3 regions of the Enterobacter nematophilus genome follow, and region 3 is predicted to be linked to each of the others. Evidence: predicted binding sites of a transcription regulator. Region 3 holds the regulator's gene; each other region holds the start of a gene.
What was found. Region 3 encodes CRP, which controls carbon source genes, mostly activating them, when cyclic AMP is high. Its sites were predicted from a motif close to ATGTGANNNNNNTCACAT; they were not measured.
Positions count from the first base shown of each region.

Region 1: udp (uridine phosphorylase) is a predicted target of CRP. The motif match lies at 2,094-2,111, and genes of this name have one in related genera.
Region 2: OSH03_RS05260 (ABC-F family ATPase) is a predicted target of CRP. The motif match lies at 1,806-1,823, and genes of this name have one in related genera.

Region 1 is NZ_JAPKNE010000013.1:58,724-63,008, forward strand. Features, by position in the region: gene metE (5-methyltetrahydropteroyltriglutamate--homocysteine S-methyltransferase) at 1-1,129, shown strand, start outside; gene OSH03_RS21230 (dienelactone hydrolase family protein) at 1,173-1,979, opposite strand; gene udp (uridine phosphorylase) at 2,235-2,996, shown strand; gene rmuC (DNA recombination protein RmuC) at 3,136-4,285, shown strand, end outside.
Region 2 is NZ_JAPKNE010000001.1:1,108,774-1,113,058, reverse strand. Features, by position in the region: gene OSH03_RS05275 (PTS sugar transporter subunit IIC) at 1-15, shown strand, start outside; gene OSH03_RS05270 (GntR family transcriptional regulator) at 27-743, shown strand; gene ldtB (L,D-transpeptidase) at 786-1,706, opposite strand; gene OSH03_RS05260 (ABC-F family ATPase) at 1,929-3,524, shown strand; gene OSH03_RS05255 (glycoside hydrolase family 31 protein) at 3,712-4,285, opposite strand, start outside.
Region 3 is NZ_JAPKNE010000008.1:21,739-26,023, reverse strand. Features, by position in the region: gene OSH03_RS18000 (YccS/YhfK family putative transporter) at 1-2,010, opposite strand, end outside; gene crp (cAMP-activated global transcriptional regulator CRP) at 2,068-2,700, opposite strand; gene OSH03_RS17990 (OsmC family protein) at 3,012-3,416, shown strand; gene OSH03_RS17985 (phosphoribulokinase) at 3,483-4,285, opposite strand, start outside.

The DNA of each region.
Region 1 (4,285 bases), on a different contig from region 3:
TCAGGCGCGCCGTCACTCGTCACGCGTGCACAACCCGGCGGTAGAAAAACGTCTGGCGGCCATCACCGCCCAGGACAGCCAGCGCCAGAGCCCGTACGAGGTACGTGCCGAAGCCCAGCGCGCCCGCTTCAACCTTCCCGCGTGGCCGACCACGACGATCGGCTCCTTCCCGCAGACTACCGAGATCCGCGGCCTGCGTCTGGACTTCAAAAAGGGCAACCTGGATGCGAACCACTACCGCACCGGCATCGCGGAACACATCAAGCAGGCGATTATCGAGCAGGAGCGCCTGGGGCTGGACGTGCTGGTGCACGGTGAAGCCGAGCGTAACGACATGGTGGAGTACTTCGGTGAACACCTGGACGGCTTCGTCTTTACCCAGAACGGCTGGGTGCAAAGCTACGGCTCCCGCTGCGTGAAGCCGCCGGTGGTCATCGGTGACGTCAGCCGTCCGGAGCCGATCACGGTTGAGTGGGCGAAGTACGCCCAGTCACTGACCGACAAGCCGGTAAAAGGCATGCTGACCGGCCCGGTGACCATTCTTTGCTGGTCGTTCCCGCGCGAAGACGTGACCCGCGAAACCATTGCCAAACAGATTGCGCTGGCGCTGCGTGATGAAGTGGCGGATCTGGAAGCGGCTGGCATTGGCATCATCCAGATTGACGAACCGGCGCTGCGCGAAGGTTTGCCGCTGCGCCGCAGCGGCTGGGATGCCTACCTGCAGTGGGGCGTGGAAGCGTTCCGCATCAACGCCGCGGTGGCGAAGGACGACACCCAGATCCACACCCACATGTGCTACTGCGAATTTAACGACATCATGGATTCGATTGCCGCGCTGGATGCTGACGTCATCACCATCGAGACCTCGCGTTCAGACATGGAGCTGCTGGAGTCGTTTGAAGAGTTCGACTATCCGAACGAAATCGGACCGGGCGTGTACGACATTCACTCGCCGAACGTCCCGAGCGTGGAGTGGATTGAGGCGCTGCTGAAAAAAGCCGCTCAGCGCATTCCGGCGCAACGCCTGTGGGTGAACCCGGACTGCGGGCTGAAAACCCGCGGCTGGCCGGAGACGCGTGCGGCGCTCGCCAACATGGTGAAGGCGGCGCAGAATTTGCGTCAGGCTTGATAACGCGCAGGCCCGGTAAGGCGTAGCCGCCACCGGGCTTTTTTTACGCTTTTTTCCCGCCGTACTGGCTAAACCACGCCAGCATTCTCTGCCAGCCATCTTTCGCGGATTCCGCGTGATAGCTCGGACGATAATCGGCGTTAAACGCGTGCCCGGCATCCGGATACACCACAATCTCCGCTTTTGCATTCGCCGCGCGTAGCGCATGACGCATGGTCTCGACGGTATCAAGCGGGATGCCGGTATCCTGACCGCCATATAGCCCTAACACCGGGGCATTGAGATCGGTAGCGATATCAACCGGATGTTTCGGTGAGTTCAGCGTCTTTTCACCCACCAGTTTGCCGTACCAGGCCACGGCCGCTTTGAGCTGCGGGTTATGCGCGGCATACAGCCAGCTAATACGTCCACCCCAGCAGAAACCGGTGACCATTAAGCGGTGCGGGTCGCCGCCGTTGCGCGCCGCCCAGCTGGCGACGTGGTCGAGGTCTGCCAGCACCTGCGCGTCCGGCACTTTGCTGACCAGGTTGCTGAACAGCGTCGGGATATCGCTGTAGTCATTCGGATCGCCCTGACGGAAGTAGAGCTCTGGAGCAACGGCCAGATATCCTTCAAGGGCCAGGCGGCGGCAAAGATCGCGAATATGTTCGTGAACGCCGAAAATCTCCTGAACCACAATCACGATGGGCAGCGGGCCGTCTGCCGATTTTGGTCGCGCGTGCCAGGCAGGCATATTTTCCCCCTGAGAGGGGATGGAGGTCTCGCCCGCCGTAATGGCCTCTTCTGAGGTTGAGACGATGGTTGAAGCATGCGGAGCCGCAGCAGGTGCAAATCCGGTTTTTTCAGTCATGGCATTCTCCGTACCAATGAGTTAGCGCAAAGGTAAATATAGACACCAGGTTAACAACCCACAGTGCCTTAAACGGTCTATCTTTTGTGCAGCACACGACGATATAACTTGTTAATGTGATGTGAATCACTTTTTGATGGAAATTCAATGCAATCATTTTCATTCATGGTGAGATGCGTCACGAAATTATGCTTACCGCTTCTGTAAAGTACCGTTTTACTTCTTCTGACTAACCGACCCACAGAGGAGTCACCTATGTCTAAGTCTGATGTTTTTCATCTCGGCCTCACTAAAAACGATTTACAAGGGGCTACGCTCGCTATCGTCCCTGGCGATCCAGAGCGTGTGGAAAAGATCGCCGCGCTGATGGATAAGCCGGTCAAGCTGGCTGCCCATCGTGAATTCACCACCTGGCGCGCAGAGCTGGATGGCAAAGCGGTGATTGTGTGCTCTACCGGTATCGGTGGCCCGTCTACCTCTATCGCCGTGGAAGAGCTGGCGCAGCTGGGCATTCGTACTTTCCTGCGTATCGGTACCACCGGCGCGATTCAGCCGCACATCAACGTCGGCGACGTGCTGGTGACAACCGCATCCGTGCGTCTGGACGGCGCAAGTCTGCACTTTGCGCCGATGGAATTCCCGGCAGTGGCTGATTTCGAATGTACCACCGCGCTGGTTGAAGCAGCGAAATCCGTGGGCGCAACCACTCACGTGGGCGTGACGGCCTCCTCTGATACCTTCTATCCAGGCCAGGAACGCTATGACACCTTCTCAGGCCGCGTAGTGAGCCGCTTCAAAGGCTCAATGGAAGAGTGGCAGTCTATGGGCGTGATGAACTACGAAATGGAATCCGCAACGCTGCTGACCATGTGCGCAAGCCAGGGTCTGCGTGCCGGTATGGTGGCGGGCGTTATCGTCAACCGTACCCAGCAGGAAATCCCGAACGCCGAAACCATGAAGCAGACCGAAAGTCATGCGGTGAAAATCGTGGTTGAAGCGGCCCGCCGCCTGATCTAGTCCTCCTCGCTGAGATAAAAGGCCGACGCGTTCGGCCTTTATTTTTTGCGTAGCGCCTCGCAGGAAAACCCTTTCAAACTGGACGTTTATACAGCACAATCTTATTTTGTGCGGGTAATACGTTGATGCAGGGGGTATTGTGGATATCTCAATCCTGATTTATGCGGTGATTGCGCTGGCGGGCGTGGGGATAGGCTGGCTGATTTCCAGCTACCAGCACGCGCAGCAGAAAGCCGAGCAGCTGGCGGAGCGTGAAGAGATTGTCGCCGAACTTAGCGCAGCAAAACAACAGCTTGCGCTGAGCGACCACTGGCGCGACGAGTGCGAGCTGCTCAATAACGAACTGCGCAACCTGCGTGATATTAACACCTCGCTGGAGGCCGATCTTCGCGAAGTGACTACCCGCCTGGAATCCACCCAGCTGCACGCCGAAGACAAAATCCGCCAGATGATCAACAGCGAGCAGCGCCTCAGCGAGCAGTTTGAGAACCTCGCCAACCGCATTTTCGAGCACAGCAACCGCCGCGTTGATGAGCAAAATCGCCAGAGTCTGAACAGCCTGCTGACGCCGCTGCGCGAACAGTTGGACGGCTTTCGCCGTCAGGTGCAGGACAGCTTTGGTCAGGAAGCCCGCGAACGCCACACGCTGGCGCATGAGATCCGCAATCTTCAGCAGCTGAATGCCCAGATGGCGCAGGAGGCGGTCAACCTGACGCGGGCGCTGAAAGGCGATAACAAAACCCAGGGTAACTGGGGGGAAGTGGTACTTACCCGCGTGCTGGAGGCCTCTGGCCTGCGGGAAGGGTATGAATACGAAACGCAGGTGAGTATTGAAAACGATGCCCGCTCGCGAATGCAGCCGGATGTGATCGTGCGTCTACCGCAGGGCAAAGATGTGGTCATTGACGCCAAAATGACGCTGGTGGCCTATGAGCGCTACTTCAACGCCGAAGATGACTATACGCGCGAATCGGCGCTGCAGGAGCACATTGCTTCCGTGCGTAACCATATTCGCCTGCTGGGCAGAAAGGATTATCAGCAGCTGCCGGGGCTGCGCTCGCTGGACTACGTGCTGATGTTTATCCCGGTCGAACCCGCGTTTTTGCTGGCGCTCGACAGACAGCCCGAACTGATCACCGAAGCGCTGAAAAATAACATTATGCTGGTCAGCCCCACCACGCTGCTGGTGGCTTTGCGGACCATTGCCAACCTGTGGCGCTATGAACATCAGAGCCGCAATGCCCAGCAAATTGCCGATCGCGCCAGCAAGCTGTACGACAAAATGCGTC
Region 2 (4,285 bases), on a different contig from region 3:
ATAGAAACTAACTGAAAGGAAGGACGATGGCGGCGAAGTACATCACCATAGCGCGGGAAATCAAGAAACGCATTATCAGCCAGCAGTACGCCGCCAACGAACCCCTGCCGGACCAGTTTGCGCTGGCGGCGGAGTTCAGCACCAGCCGGATGACCATCCAGCAGGCGATGCGCCAGCTGATCGTCGAAGGGCTGGTCTATACCCGTCAGGGGCAGGGAACGTTCATCCGCAAGAATTTCCTTCAGCTTTCCCAGTGGGATCTCTCCGGCAGCGACTACTTCGGTGCCACCAAAACCTGGGAACATCTGGGCATGGTCACCAGCCAGGTGGTGCATTTTGAGCTGCGCTTCCCGAACGAGAAAGAGCAGGCGTCGCTGATGATTAACGCCGATGCGCCTGTCTATGACTTTATTCGCCTGCGCTTATTAAACGGTGAACCGATGTCGCTGGATTCCACGGTGATGCCGATGAATCTGGTGCCCGGCCTGACGAAAAGCCATCTTGAAGGTTCGGTGTTCCAGTACGTTCAGGAGACGCTAGGGCTGAAAATTATGGGGTCGTACCGGGTGGTGCGGGCGCTAAAGCCAAACGCGCTGGACAGGGAGCATCTGGTCTGCGAGCAGACCGATCCGGTACTGGAAGTGGAGCAGGTGATTTATCTGGAGGACGGCACAGCGCTGGAGTATGCCCACTGCCATTATCGTTACGACCACGGCGGGGTTGTCATCGTGAATAACGGGTAAAAAAAAGCGGGCGCTAAAGCCCGCTTTTTTAATGTTGCTCTGTTAATTCAAACGAACCGGCATACCGGAACGGTTCTGAATCGCCTGGTCGACGATGGTGGTTTCCACGTCAGGCTGAGAGGTCACGGACTGCACCGCGCTGTTCAGCGTAATCGGGACGATCTCGTTGTTGTTGATCTGGTCTTCGCTGGTAGACAGCGGGTTGTGCACTTCAATGTAGCGGCTGCCGTCTGGCTCAGAGGTCGCTTTCACCGGTTCGTTGATAAACTGCACGCGCGTGCCGACCGGCACGTTTTCGAACAGGAACTTAATGTCGTCGTTACGCAGGCGCACGCAGCCGTGGCTTACGCGCAGGCCGATACCGAAGTTGGCGTTGGTGCCGTGGATGGCGTACAGGCGGCCAATGTACAGCGCGTACAGACCCATCGGGTTATCCGGGCCTGCTGGCACAACGGCGGGCAGCGGCTCACCCGCAGCGATGTATTCCGCGTGCATTTTGGCGGTCGGCGTCCAGGTTGGGCCCGCTTTCTTACGCTCTACTTTGGTGGTCCAGTTCAGCGGGGTGTCTTTACCCAGCTGGCCGATACCGATTGGCAGCACGATAACGGTGTTGGTGCCTTTCGGGTAGTAATACAGACGCATTTCGGCGCTGTTAATCACGATGCCTTCATGAACGGTATCCGGCAGGATCAGCTGCTGAGGAATATTCAGCACGGTACCCGCTTTTGGCAGATACGGGTCAACGCCCGGGTTCGCTTCCAGCATGTTAGACAGGCCCAGCTGGTACTGCGCGGCGAAGTACTCCAGCGGCTGAGAGTTACCCTCAGGCACCGTCACCACCTGGTTTTGACCCACCAGACGGCTTCCGTCTGTCGGCAGGGGATACGTCACCGCAGACGCGGTCTTACAAAAACCTACTACGGCTAACGCCGCCGCAAAAAGCGTTGTTAATTTCATGTTCATGTTGTGCGAGGTATCTAAGCCATTCAGGCGATGAGTTGATAAGTCTGAATCTGTGATGGGAGCGCATTATATGTGCATTCCCGCTAACAGGGAATTCAGATGTGTACGAAATCACATTTTTTTCGATTTTGTTAAAGTTTAGTGGATTGCCGCAACACGGGATCTCAATTCGGAATTGTGGCATAATGCCGTGTTTATCACACTTTTCGCAGGAATCTCCCCGTGTTAGTTACCAGCAACGTCACTATGCAGTTTGGCAGTAAGCCGCTGTTCGAAAACATTTCCGTCAAATTTGGCGGCGGCAACCGTTACGGCCTGATTGGTGCCAACGGTAGCGGAAAATCCACCTTCATGAAGATCCTCGGCGGTGACCTGGAGCCAACGCTCGGCAACGTGTCGCTCGACCCTAACGAGCGCATCGGTAAGCTGCGTCAGGATCAGTTCGCCTTTGAAGAGTTCACCGTACTCGACACCGTGATCATGGGGCACGCGGAGCTGTGGGAAGTGAAGCAGGAGCGCGATCGCATTTACGCGCTGGCCGAAATGAGCGAAGAAGACGGCTATAAAGTGGCCGATCTGGAAACCCAGTACGGCGAAATGGACGGTTACTCTGCGGAAGCGCGTGCGGGCGAGCTGCTGCTTGGCGTGGGCATTCCGGTTGAACAGCATTACGGCCCGATGAGCGAAGTCGCCCCAGGCTGGAAGCTGCGCGTGCTGCTGGCGCAGGCGCTGTTCTCTAACCCGGACATCCTGCTGCTTGACGAACCGACGAACAACCTGGACATCGACACCATCCGCTGGCTGGAGCAGACGCTGAACGACCGCGACAGCACCATGATCATCATCTCGCACGACCGTCACTTCCTGAACATGGTCTGTACGCACATGGCGGATCTGGACTACGGCGAGCTGCGCGTGTATCCGGGCAACTACGACGAGTACATGACGGCGGCCACCCAGGCGCGTGAGCGTCTGCTGGCGGATAACGCCAAGAAGAAAGCGCAGATTGCGGACCTGCAGTCCTTCGTCAGCCGCTTCAGCGCCAACGCCTCTAAATCGCGTCAGGCGACTTCCCGTGCCCGTCAGATCGACAAAATCAAGCTGGAAGAAGTGAAAGCCTCCAGCCGTCAGAACCCGTTCATCCGCTTCGAGCAGGACAAGAAGCTGTTCCGTAACGCGCTGGAAGTGGAAGCGCTTACCAAAGGCTTCGATGAAGGCCCGCTGTTTAAAAACTTCAACCTGCTGCTGGAAGTGGGCGAGAAGATTGCCATTCTGGGCGCCAACGGCGTGGGTAAATCTACCCTGCTGAAAACCCTGGTGGGTGAACTACAGCCGGACAACGGCACCGTGAAGTGGTCTGAAAACGCGCAGATCGGCTACTACGCGCAGGACCATGAGTACGAGTTCGAAAACGATCTGACCGTCTTTGACTGGATGAGCCAGTGGAAGCAGGAAGGCGACGACGAGCAGGCGGTGCGCAGCATTCTGGGTCGCCTGCTGTTCAGCCAGGACGACATCAAAAAGCCGGCTAAAGTGCTCTCCGGTGGTGAGAAGGGCCGCATGCTGTTCGGCAAGCTGATGATGGAAAAACCAAACATCCTGGTGATGGACGAGCCGACCAACCACCTGGATATGGAATCGATCGAATCGCTGAACATGGCGCTGGAGATGTATCAGGGCACCCTGATCTTCGTCTCTCACGACCGTGAGTTCGTCAGCTCGCTGGCGACCCGCGTGATCGAAATTACGCCAGAGCGCGTGGTAGACTTCACCGGTAATTACGAAGATTATCTGCGCAGTAAAGGTATCGACGGCTAATTTCCCGTCGTCTTTCACGCTGCAGATGCGTTGGCTTCACCTGTTCACCCCGGTCACTTACTTATGTAAGCTCCCGGGGATTCACAGGTTTGCCGCCTTCCTGCAGCGCGAAATACTTAGGGAAAAGCGTCGTGCCTTTATTCCCTCTCCCCGTGGGAGAGGGTTAGGGTGAGGGCATCAGGCCGCACTATACCACCCACTCGCCCCCTTCAACCCCGTTCACCCGCAGCGTACGTTTTTCCCCTACAGGCAGCGACACTTTCAGCGCCTTCCACGCCGGACGATAATCCCCGCGCGCGTTGACCTTCAAATTGATGGTTGTACCGTCGCACACCATTTCCCATTCTACCCACAGCGCATTGCCGTTCTGGTAGCCCCAGCTTTCGCCGTCGTCTTCAAACAGCAGCCCGGAGGTTGTGCCGACGCCTTTCACCGGGAACAGCTTCAGTTCGCGAGTATTGTCTTTTTCAGCGGACACGTGGGTAATGCGTTCGCTCAGCGGAAGAGCGGCACCGGCGCGCACCAGCAGCGGCAGTTTTTCCAGCGGCGCGTCGAGAACGATGGACTGGCCGCCCGCATACCACGCGTGGGTGTAAAAATCGTACCAGCCGGTGTCGTTATCCGGCAGCCACACGCGGCGCTCGCGCTGCCCGGCTTCAACGACGCTTGCCACCAGCAGGTCGCGGCCCAGCAGGAAGTCATCGCACTCTTCGAAGGTCTGCGCGTCGTGCTCGTGGTCGAGGAAGGTCGGGCGCAGCATC
Region 3 (4,285 bases):
GGTGTGCATGGTGTTCAGATGCCCCAGCACGCGCTGCAAATGCTGCTCCAGGGTGCTCATCGGCCCGTGGGTCAGCGTCTCCGGTGCTTCCAGAATGTTCGAGTCGCCCGACTCGCCCGGCGCGTCATACTCCAGACGCTGCTGACACCTCTGCAGGGCAATTTCACAGGACTGCAAATAGCGCTGCGCCAGATCCGGCGTCAGCATCGTGTGCTCGCGCGCCAGCGTCGTCATGGCGTTAATGTGCTCGACGATAAACTGGCTGTGCGTCACCCACAGCTTCATGTCTGCAAGATAGTGTGAGTTAAAGCCCGGCTCCTGCATCGCCTGATTCAGCGAGTTGAACAGGGCGTTATGCGCCTGGTTGACCTTCATACGTTCGTAAGCAAGCGGGGAAGGCTGCGGATCGTCGCTCAGGATCAGACGAATGGCCTGCTGATCGGCTTCCAGCGCGTCGTGGGCGTTCTGCCTCAGCAGCCCGCTCTGCCACTGCGGCCACAGCCAGACCATCCCGCCAAAGGCGATCAGGCAGCCAATCAGCGTGTCGATCAGCCGGGCAACGATGAACTGTTCGCCGTTAAGCGTAAGCAGCTGCAGGGTGTATACCGCCGTCACCGTAAAGCCCACCATCGCCCAGCCGTAGTTTTTGCGAATGATGAGATAGCTTACCAGGGTGATCGCCAGCATGCCTGCCAGGGTATAGCCCTCTGGCACGTGAAAGTGCAGCGTCACGCCCGCAATGATCAGCCCCGCCATCGTGCCGCCTGCCCGGTGCAGAATGCGCACTCGCGTGGCGCCATAGCCGTTCTGGGTAACAAACAGCACGGTCATTAAGATCCAGTACGGTTTCGGCAGGTGGAGCGCTATGCCCATCAGGCTGGCGATACTGAGCATGACGCTAATTCTTGCGGCGTTGCGCAGGGCGGAAGATTTCAGAGACAGGTAGCTTCTCAGCGCCGGCAGCAGCGGCAGACGTTTTTGTTTATCCGCCATCAGGTCACGGGGATAAAGCGGTCGCTGGGTGCGCAGCACGCGGGCGATGCGGCTGAAGTGCCAGGCAGCGAACTGGCCGACCGGGTTATCCGGGTGCTGGCGGGCAATTTTCTCCAGCGCGCCGAGCTGTTTGTCCATGTTAAAGCGCGTGGGGTAACGGTGGTAGAGAATATCATCGGCCAGCACCCGCAGGCGCGCGGAGACGGTCTGCGCGTTCCAGCGGATCACCGCTTCGGCATGGCTGCGCTCAACCAGCTTTTGCACCTCCTGCGGGTGGTGAAGGCTAACGGAGATATGCTCCTGAAGGTCCAGCCCCACCTGGAAGGTGCGCAGCAGCCGTTTATATTCGTGGTTCTTGTTGGCGGCGAGCATATGCAGCTGCTGATAGCACTGGCTTATCAGATCCACCACCTTTTGCTGGCGCGTCAGCAGCGGCGGTAAGGATTTTTCCGGATCGGTATGCTGGGTGAGCAGGGTGTATTTGGCTTCGCAGTAATCCGCAAGCTGCACGTAGAGCAGGCTCAGCGATTCGCGCAGCGGCTGCTCCCGCCACAGCCAGAACCAGAACCAGTTAAACAGCCCGTACCACAGCGTGCCGAGGGCGTAGATCAGCAGCGGCTCCCACACGGGCATATTCCCGGCGAGGCTCAGGGTGAAGATGGCCGCAATGAGTGACGCGGGAAGCAGACGGGCATGGAGCGAACTGATTTCGGCGGTGACGCCGAGGGTCATCGCCAGCACGGTCAGGATCAGCGGCAGGGGAATATCGCGAGCCAGCAGAAGCTGCACCGCGAGGCTACAGCCTGCAAACAGCGAACCGCCAATTATCAGGCGTTTGAAAAAGCGTTTATGGGGCGTATCCAGACCGGCAATGTTGCAGCAGGCGGGCACGAGGGAAAACAGCAAGCCCTGCTGAAGATGTCCCAGGATCAGGCCCACGGCCACGGGAAGACACAACACCAGCGTTTGTCGCAGTGCGTAGTTAACTTCCGGGTGATATATCAGCCTGCGCCACATGGGGAAAAGAGACAAAAACGGCGTGACACCTCGCGATGGCACGCCGTTTGAGCAGGATTAACGGGTTCCGTAAACCACGATGGTTTTACCGTGGGCGGAGATCAGGTTTTGATCTTCCAGCATTTTCAGGATACGGCCCACGGTTTCGCGGGAGCAACCGACGATCTGACCAATTTCCTGACGGGTAATTTTAATTTGCATGCCGTCCGGGTGGGTCATCGCGTCTGGCTGTTTCGCCAGGTTCAGCAGGGTCTGCGCGATGCGGCCGGTCACGTCCAGGAAGGCGAGGTTACCCACTTTCTCTGACGTCACCTGCAGACGGCGCGCCATCTGGGAAGAAAGACGCATCAGGATGTCAGGGTTTACCTGAATCAGTTGACGGAATTTCTTATAAGAAATTTCAGCCACTTCACATGCTGTCTTTGCACGAACCCAGGCGCTACGTTCCTGGCCTTCTTCAAACAGGCCCAGTTCACCGATAAAATCGCCCTGGTTCAGATAAGAAAGGATCATCTCTTTGCCTTCCTCATCTTTGATCAGCACTGCCACCGAGCCTTTGACGATGTAATACAACGTTTCCGCTTTTTCACCCTGGTGAATCAGCGTGCTCTTCGATGGGTACTTATGAATGTGGCAATGAGACAAGAACCATTCGAGAGTCGGGTCTGTTTGCGGTTTGCCAAGCACCATGCGCTGTTATCCTCTGTTATAAGCTGTCACCAGAGTCATCAGATGCATCCGGACTCTGGGGTTGCAATCGAATTCTTACCCATACCCTGGGAAGTCGGCTGTCGTAACGTTTCGCAGCCAGTAAAGTTTGATGTCCTCTGCATACATGTGTAACGTCAATGTATTACTGTAGCATCCTGAGTGTTTTAGCATAGCTTTCGCCGCGTGTCTCCTGGTGTCTCGCTTCAGCATGATGCAGGTCGCCTTCCATTGCGAGAAATGTAACGCACGCGTAATCTGTCACCAAAAATGCAACGTTGGAGTTAATGAATATGCAAGCGCGCGTGAAGTGGGTTGAAGGTTTAACGTTCCTGGGCGAGTCCGCGTCAGGACACCAGATTTTGATGGATGGTAACTCCGGCGATAAAGCGCCGAGCCCAATGGAAATGGTGCTGATGGCGGCAGGTGGATGCAGCGCGATCGACGTGGTGTCGATTCTGCAAAAAGGTCGTCATGACGTGACGGATTGCGAGGTTAAACTCACCTCAGAACGTCGCGAAGAGGCGCCGCGCCTGTTCACCCACATTAATCTGCACTTTGTTGTTACCGGGAAAGCGCTGAAAGACGCGGCGGTTTCACGCGCGGTGGATCTCTCTGCCGAGAAATACTGCTCTGTGGCGTTAATGCTGGAGAAAGCGGTAAAAATCACCCATTCGTATGAAGTGATCGAGGCGTGATTCATGGGGCATCGTGCGTGTTGATGCCCTCATCCTAACCCTCTCCCACGGGGAGAGGGAACATGTTTACGGAATCTGCTTCCCTTCCATCAGTCGCTGAACCAGCGGCGTCATGATGAGCTCCATCGCCAGCCCCATTTTTCCGCCCGGCACCACTAACGTATTCATGTGCGAAATAAATGAGCCCTGCAGCATCGCCAGCAGCCAGGGGTAATCAATGCCGTCAAGATTGCGGAAGTGGATCACCACAAAGCTCTCATCCAGCGACGGGATGCTTTTCGCCGCGAACGGATTGGAGGTGTCCACCGTCGGCACGCGCTGGAAGTTAATGTGGGTTCGGGAGAACTGCGGCGTGAGGTAATTGATGTAGTCTTCCATGGAGCGCACTACCGAGTCCATCACCGCCTCGCGCGAATGGCCGCGCTCGCTCATGTCACGCGTCAGCTTCTGGATCCACTCCAGGTTAACGATCGGCACCACACCGACCAGCAGATCCACATGGCGCGCCACGTCGTGCTGAGGCGTGACCACGCCGCCGTGCAGTCCTTCATAAAACAGCACGTCGGTGGGTTCCGGCAGCGGTTGCCAGGGGGTAAAGGTGCCCGGCACCTGGTTCCACGGTACGGCTTCATCGTAGGTGTGCAGATATTTGCGGGACTGCCCGGTACCGCTCTGCCCGTATTCGCGGAAGGTTTGCTCCAGAAGGCCGAAATCATTGGCTTCCGGGCCGAAGTAGCTGATGTGTTTACCCAGATCGCGCGCCTTGCGGATCGCCATGTCCATCTCAGGCCGCGTATAGCGGTGAAAGCTGTCGCCTTCGACCTCCGCCGAACGGAGATTCAGCTGGGCGAAAATCTTGCGAAAAGCGA